Regions from separate parts of the Aquabacterium sp. A3 genome, predicted to be linked through region 1. Evidence: predicted binding sites of a transcription regulator. Region 1 holds the regulator's gene; the other holds the start of a gene.
The links. The regulator NrdR, encoded in region 1, represses ribonucleotide reductase genes. The targets are predictions, from matches to a motif close to CACNANATNTNGTG.
Positions count from the first base shown of each region.

Region 1 (3,409 bases):
TCGATCGGGCGGCCTTGCTCGTGATCGACGTGGCCAGCGGCGCGGTCAGCGCCATCCCGGTCGGACCCAGCGCAGACAACGGGCTGACCGGGGTTGCCGTGGTGCGCAACGCCAACCGCGACATCGTGGCCCTGTATGGCGGTGACCTGCAGGGCCATCTGTGGCGCTTCGAGTACAGCGCCGACGATGAGTCGCTGAAGGTCGGTCACGGTGGACGCCCGCTGTTCAAGGCGGGCACCCTGGACCAGGTGCAGCCGATCACGGCCGCCCCGGTGGTCACGCGCCACGATGCGCATCAGATGGTGTTGTTCGGCACCGGCCGGCTGCTCACCGAGGCCGACCGACAAACCACCCAGGTACAAGCCTTTTACGGCGTGCTGGACACCGTGCCCGCAGAGCAGCCCAGCGCAGACCTGGTGCCGCCCGGCGACGCCGTGGTGCCCCGCAGCGCCTTGGTGACGCAAACCATCTCGTCGTTCACCAACAGCGCCACCTCCACGTCGCCCTACACCTTCTTGTCCGTCAGCAACCATCCGCAAACCGCCGACAGCCAGGGGTGGGCACTGGAGTTGATCATCCCCCCCGTGGCCGGCAACGACCAGGTCGACACCCCCAGGGTGATCTACGAGCCCGTCCTGACCGGTGATTTTGTGCTGATCACAGCCATCTCCCCCTCGCCGGATGCCCTGGAGTGCGAACTGGCCGAGGGCCGCGCCTACGACTTCCTGCTGCCCGCCCTGACCGGCGCGCAGTACGACAAACCCGTGTTCGACACCAGCGGCGACGGCGAGGTCACCGACGTCGGCGACAGGAATGCAGCGGGTGTGGTGACCAGGGCGCCAGGCCGGCGCGCCATCCTCACGGGTGAGCGCGACAGCGGCTCTGGCCGGCGCAAATTGTCCATCCAGCATGGCCAGGGCGGCCTGGGCGCGGCCGACTGGCGGCTGCGGGACGCCTCGGTCATCCTTGACCGGGTCTGGCAGCGCATCCAGCCCCCGCCCGACCGCACACCGCCCCCCACCGACTGACGCCCACGCCATGACATCCACACCCCCCATGAGATCCGCGTCTCACGCCCAGGGCTTCACCCTCGTCGAGCTGATGATCGTGGTGGTCATTGTGGCCATCCTGGCGGCGGTGGCCTACCCGTCTTACAGCCAGCACGTGCAGCGTTCACGCCGGGCCGAGGCGCACAGCGCACTGCTGCAGGCCGCGCAGTTCATGCAGCGCTTTTATGCGGCGCACAACCGCTATGACATCGAGCTGGACGGCAGCACCGCCGTGGCGCTGCCAGACGGCTTGCAACGGGTGCCTGCTTCAGGCACCACCAGCTACGACATCGCACTGGACGCCGACGCGCTGGCCGCCGGCGCCTACACCCTGGTGGCCACGCCAACCGGCCCGCAGACCGGGGATGCCTGCGGCAGCCTCACGCTCACCCACACGGGCGCTCAAGGCATCACGGGCACACAGGCCACGGCGGTTGAATGCTGGCGCTGATGGGTGCTTGCCCGGCGCTTACTCGCCGTCACGCGCCTTCTTGCCACTTTCCTTGATGGCGGCCACGAACTCGCTGACGTCATCGAAGCTGCGGTACACCGAGGCAAAGCGCACATAGGCCACCTTGTCGAGCTTGCGCAGCTCTTTCATGACCCACTCACCCAGTTGGGTGGATGGCACTTCCTTGTCACCTGACTGGCGCAGGCGCGCCTCGATGGCCTCGATGGCCTGCTCCAGCGACTCTGCCGGCACAGGGCGCTTACGCAAGGCCAGCATCAGCGACGATTTGAGCTTGCTGCGCTCGTAATCGGTGCGCCGGCCATCGCGCTTGACGATGGCCGGCAGTTCGATTTCCGCGCGCTCATAGGTGGTGAAGCGCTTGTCGCAGCTGCCGCATTTGCGCCGGCGACGGACACTGTCTCCCTCGTCCGAATCCCGGGTTTCAATGACCTGGGTATCGGGGTGGGCGCAAAACGGGCAGCGCATTGAGCGATCAGCCTGCCTTGCCGGAGTACACCGGGAACTGACGCGTCAGGGCCGACACCTGCTCGCGCACGCGGGCGATGGTGGCCTCGTCATGCGGGTTGTCCAGCACGTCGGCGATCAGGTTGCCCACGGCCACGGCCTGCTCTTCCTTGAAGCCTCGGGTGGTCATGGCGGGCGAGCCCAGGCGGATGCCGCTGGTCACCATCGGCTTTTGCGGGTCGTTGGGGATGCCGTTCTTGTTGCAGGTGATGTGCGCCGCGCCCAGGATGGCCTCGGCTTCCTTGCCGGTCAGGTTCTTGGGACGCAGGTCCACCAGCATCACGTGGCTCTCGGTGCGGCCGGACACGATGCGCAGGCCACGCTTGGTGAGCGTCTCGGCCAAGGCCGCGGCGTTCTTCACCACCTGTTGCTGGTAGGCCTTGAACTCGGGGCTCAGCGCTTCCTTGAAAGCCACGGCCTTGCCGGCGATCACGTGCATCAGCGGGCCACCCTGGATGCCCGGGAAGATGGCCGAGTTGATCTTCTTGGCGATGTCTTCGTTGTTGCTCAGCACGATGCCGCCACGGGGGCCACGCAGGCTCTTGTGGGTGGTGCTGGTGACCACATCAGCGTGCGGCACGGGGTTGGGGTAGACGCCTGCGGCGATCAGGCCCGCGTAGTGGGCCATGTCCACCATGAAGTAGGCGCCCACCTCTTTGGCGATCTTGGCAAAGCGCTCGAAGTCGATGCGCAGAGCAAACGCCGAGGCGCCGGCGATGATCAGCTTCGGCTTGTGCTCACGCGCCAGGGCTTCCATCTTGTCGTAGTCGATGTCTTCCTGCTCGTTCAAGCCGTAAGACACCACCTTGAACCACTTGCCCGACATGTTCAGTTGCATGCCGTGGGTCAGGTGGCCGCCTTCGGCCAGGCTCATGCCCATGATGGTGTCGCCGGGCTGCAGCAGCGCGAAGAACACCGACTGGTTGGCTTGCGAGCCCGAGTTGGCCTGCACGTTGGCGAAGTTGGCGCCGAACAGCTGCTTCAAGCGGTCAATGGCCAGTTGCTCGACCACGTCGACGTGTTCGCAACCACCGTAGTAGCGCTTGCCAGGATAGCCCTCGGCGTACTTGTTGGTCAGCTGGGAGCCCTGGGCTTCCATGACGGCCGGCGAGGTGTAGTTCTCGGAGGCGATCAGCTCGATGTGCTCTTCCTGGCGCTGGTTCTCGGCCTGAACGGCGGCGAACAGCTCGGGATCGACGTTGGCAAGGGTGTGCGTGGCGCGGTCAAACATGAGGTGGCAGTCCTCTTCAAGAGAAGTTGATACCCAACCTGCTGCCACACCTCGGGTGTGAACAACCGGCATGAGGGCTGCCCAGGCGAACGGCGGAACAGCCAACGACGGTACAACCGCCGTGGCTGGTCACGCTCCCCAGTGGTGCACCAC
Region 1 covers NZ_JBBPEV010000002.1:496,921-500,329, reverse strand. Annotated here, with positions in the region: gene WNB94_RS11515 (pilus assembly protein) at 1-1,028, shown strand, start outside; gene WNB94_RS11510 (type IV pilin protein) at 1,057-1,500, shown strand; gene nrdR (transcriptional regulator NrdR) at 1,519-1,986, opposite strand; gene glyA (serine hydroxymethyltransferase) at 1,994-3,256, opposite strand; ZMP/ZTP riboswitch at 3,329-3,409, opposite strand, start outside.

Region 2 (3,409 bases), on a different contig from region 1:
CGTTGCCCAGTCCGCCGGCAAATTTGCTCAGCAGGGCGTTTTCCTTGATGGCCTCATAGATGCCGTCGAGGTCATCGGGCACGGTGGTCAGGTAGCACGACGACAGTTGCGAACGGCGGGTGCCGGCGTTGAACAGCGTGGGCGTGGACGACATGAAGTCGAACGAGGACAGCAGTTCGTAGAACTCGATGGCGCGGGCTTCGCGGTCGATTTCGTTGAGCGCCAGCCCCATGGCCACGCGCATGAAGAAGGCCTGGGGCATCTCGATGCGGGCGCCATCGACGTGCAGGAAGTAGCGGTCGTACAGGGTTTGCAGACCCAGGTAGTCAAAGTTCAGGTCGCGTTCGAACTTCAGGGCGGCACCCAGGCGAGCCAGGTCGAACTGGCCGAGCTTGTCGTCCAGCAACTCGGCTTCGATGCCCTTCTTGATGAAGGTGGGGAAGTAATCGGCATAGCGCGTGGCCATGTCGGCGTGCATCACCTCTTCGCCGAGGATTTCGCGGCGGATGGTGTGCATCAGCAGGCGGGCGGTGGCACGGGTGTAGGCCGGGTCGTGCTCGATGCGGGTGCGGGCGGCCAGGATGGCGGCCTTGTAGACCTCGTCGATGGAGACGCCGTCGTAGAGGTTGCGCTGGGTTTCGGCCAGGATGGGGGCGGGCTTGACGTCTTCGCCCAGGCCTTCGCACGAGGATTCGATCAGGGCTTGCAGGCGGGCCAGATCGAGGGGCACGCGCTGCCCCTTGTCGATGACGTGCAGCGTGGGCAGGGCGGCGGCTTGTTGCTCGCTGGCCTGTTTGGCGCGCTCTTGGGTGCGACGTTCGCGGTACAGCACGTAGGCGCGGGCAATCTCGTGGTGGCCGCCGCGCATCAGACCCAGTTCGACCTGGTCTTGCACGTCTTCGATGTGGAAGGTGCCGCCACCCGGACGCGAGCGCAGCAGACCGCGCACGACGGCTTCGGTCAGTTGGTCCACCGTTTCGCGGACCGAGGCCGATGCGGCGCCCTGGGTGCCGTGCACGGCCAGGAAGGCCTTCATCAGGGCCACGGCGATTTTGCTGGGCTCAAACGAAACGACCGCACCGTTGCGTCGGATGATCTGGTAGGCGGCATACGCCGACTGACGGGGCTGAGGTGCCGCGTCAGATGGGAAGCCAGTGGCAGCAGATGGGTGAGACGACGTGGTGCTGGGCGTGGACGTTTGCATGTGATTCCCTTTGATGGCGTCGGGGCGGCAGCGGATGGCTGGCGGCCCGTCGGACGAAGGCCTCGATGGTGTACGAGGGTAAAACGCTGACACTATATATGGTGTCGCGACCTGTTTTGGACGCTACCGGTAGTGTCTGGTTGGCACTATAACGCCTTTTTTCGAGCGAGGCGACTGTGGTGTGCAAACTGCGGGAAATTGCGGATCGGGCAGTCCCGTTTGACAGCCAGAGACACCTTTGGCGTGCCGATTTTCAGCCTGCGAATCGCTGTCGATCCCACCCTGTCAGGGCCTGCAGCCGCGCCCAATCGAAGCCTGCCCCAGGGTCTTGTTTGCGCCCTGGCGCGATGTGCTCATGCCCCACCACCGCAGAGAGTGGCCACTGTTGGTGGAGATCACGCAACAAGGTGCTCAAGGCCTTGTATTGCGCAGGCTCAAAGGTGTCGCCCTCCAGCCCTTCCAGCTCAATCCCCACACTGAAATCATTGCAGTTGTCACGGCCACACCACGTCGAGGCACCGGCGTGCCAGGCGCGGTCGTGCACCGACACGAACTGCACCAGTTCGCCTGTGCGTCGGATCAGGAAGTGGGCCGACACCTCCATGCCCCGGATCTGATCAAAGTAGGGGTGGGCGTCCCAATCCAGCCGGTTGGTGAAGAGTTGTTCGATCTCGGGGCCACCATATTCACCGGGGGGCAGGCTGATCGAATGCACCACGGCCAAGTCCACAGTGGCATGCCCAGGGCGTGGCCCGAAGTTGGGTGATGGGCAGTGCCTGGCGTGCGCCAGCCAGCCGTCGCGCCAAGTGGGTGCCGGCCGATCACTCATGGCCCGCGCCTTCGCTGTCCGGGTCAAATCGATCGCCCAGCACGATGCCCTGCTCGTTGACCTGAACGCCAAGGCGGGCCATGCGGTACCGAATCTGTCGCAGCGACAGACCCAGACTGGCCCCCGCCGCAGTGCGGTTGTAGCGGTGGTGCTCCAGGGCCTTGACCAGCACGTCTCGTTCAACCTGATCCAGGTAGGCCACCAGGTCAGACGGCAGGGGCGGCTGGCTCACCGTGGTAGCACTCTGGTGGCCGACCGGTTCGGAGGGGTGCGCGGGGGACAGGTCGTCCAAGGTTGCTGCAGGCCCGGGCGGTGGGGGCGGCACGAGGCCGAGGTCGGTGGCCTCCAGCATGGGGTGATTGCTCAGGGCCACCGCGCGCTGCAAGAGGTTCTCCAGTTCGCGCACGTTGCCCGGGAATGGGTGGGCCTGCAAGGCTGCCAGGGCGCTGGCACCCAGTCGGGGCACGACGCTCAGGCCGTTGTCTTGCGCAATGCGTTCCAGGATGCGCTGGCTGAGCAGAGGCAGGTCGTCCAGCCTGTCCCGCAAGGGCGGCAGTGTCAGCTGGATCACATTCAGCCGATAGTACAAGTCTTGCCTGAAGCGCTGTTCCTGGATCTCGTCGGGCAAATGCTTGTGGGTGGCGCTCAAGATCCGGACATCGATCGGGACTTCGTGAGTCCAGCCGATGCCCCGTACCGCGCGCTCCTGGATGACGCGCAACAGCTTGCTTTGCATGGCCAGCGGAAGATCGCCGACCTCGTCGAGGAAGAGGGTGCCGCCTTGCGCCGCTTGAAAGAAGCCCTCCCGGTCTTCCTGCGCACCGGTGAAGGCCCCCTTGCGATAGCCAAAGAACTCTGCCTCCAGCAGGTGTTCCGGGATGGCGCTGCAGTTGACGGCGAGGAATGGCGCGTGCCGGCGGTGGCTGGCTTCATGGATGGCGCGGGCCACCAGTTCTTTGCCGGTGCCTGATTCGCCGAAGATGTGCACGGGCGCCATGTTGCGCGCCACCTTGTCGATCAGCACACGCACCTGCTGGATGGCCGGGCTGTGACCCAGGAGCTGGCGCGCGGCATGGGCGCCGGCACTGGGCGCCCGTTCTGCCACCGATGCCGTGGTGCCAGGCTGGGGCGCCCCATCTGGGTCCATCGTCTCCACGCCGTGGGACGGGGGGGGGGCAGCAGCGCCGAGCGCCGAGGCCACCACCGAGCGGAACTGCTTGAGGTCCACGGGTTTGGTCAGGTAGTCATACGCCCCCGCCTTGAGCGCGCTCACGGCATTCTCAGCCGAGCCATAGGCGGTGATCACGATGACCTTGTCACTGCGTTGCTGGGCCTCCAGCCACCGGATGACGTCCAGTCCCTGGCCATCTGGCAGC
Region 2 covers NZ_JBBPEV010000001.1:622,404-625,812, reverse strand. Annotated here, with positions in the region: gene WNB94_RS02745 (ribonucleoside-diphosphate reductase subunit alpha) at 1-1,204, opposite strand, end outside; gene ampD (1,6-anhydro-N-acetylmuramyl-L-alanine amidase AmpD) at 1,458-2,033, opposite strand; gene WNB94_RS02735 (sigma-54-dependent transcriptional regulator) at 2,026-3,409, opposite strand, start outside.
Region 2: the regulator NrdR is predicted to act here: its motif matches at 1,295-1,308, upstream of WNB94_RS02745 (ribonucleoside-diphosphate reductase subunit alpha).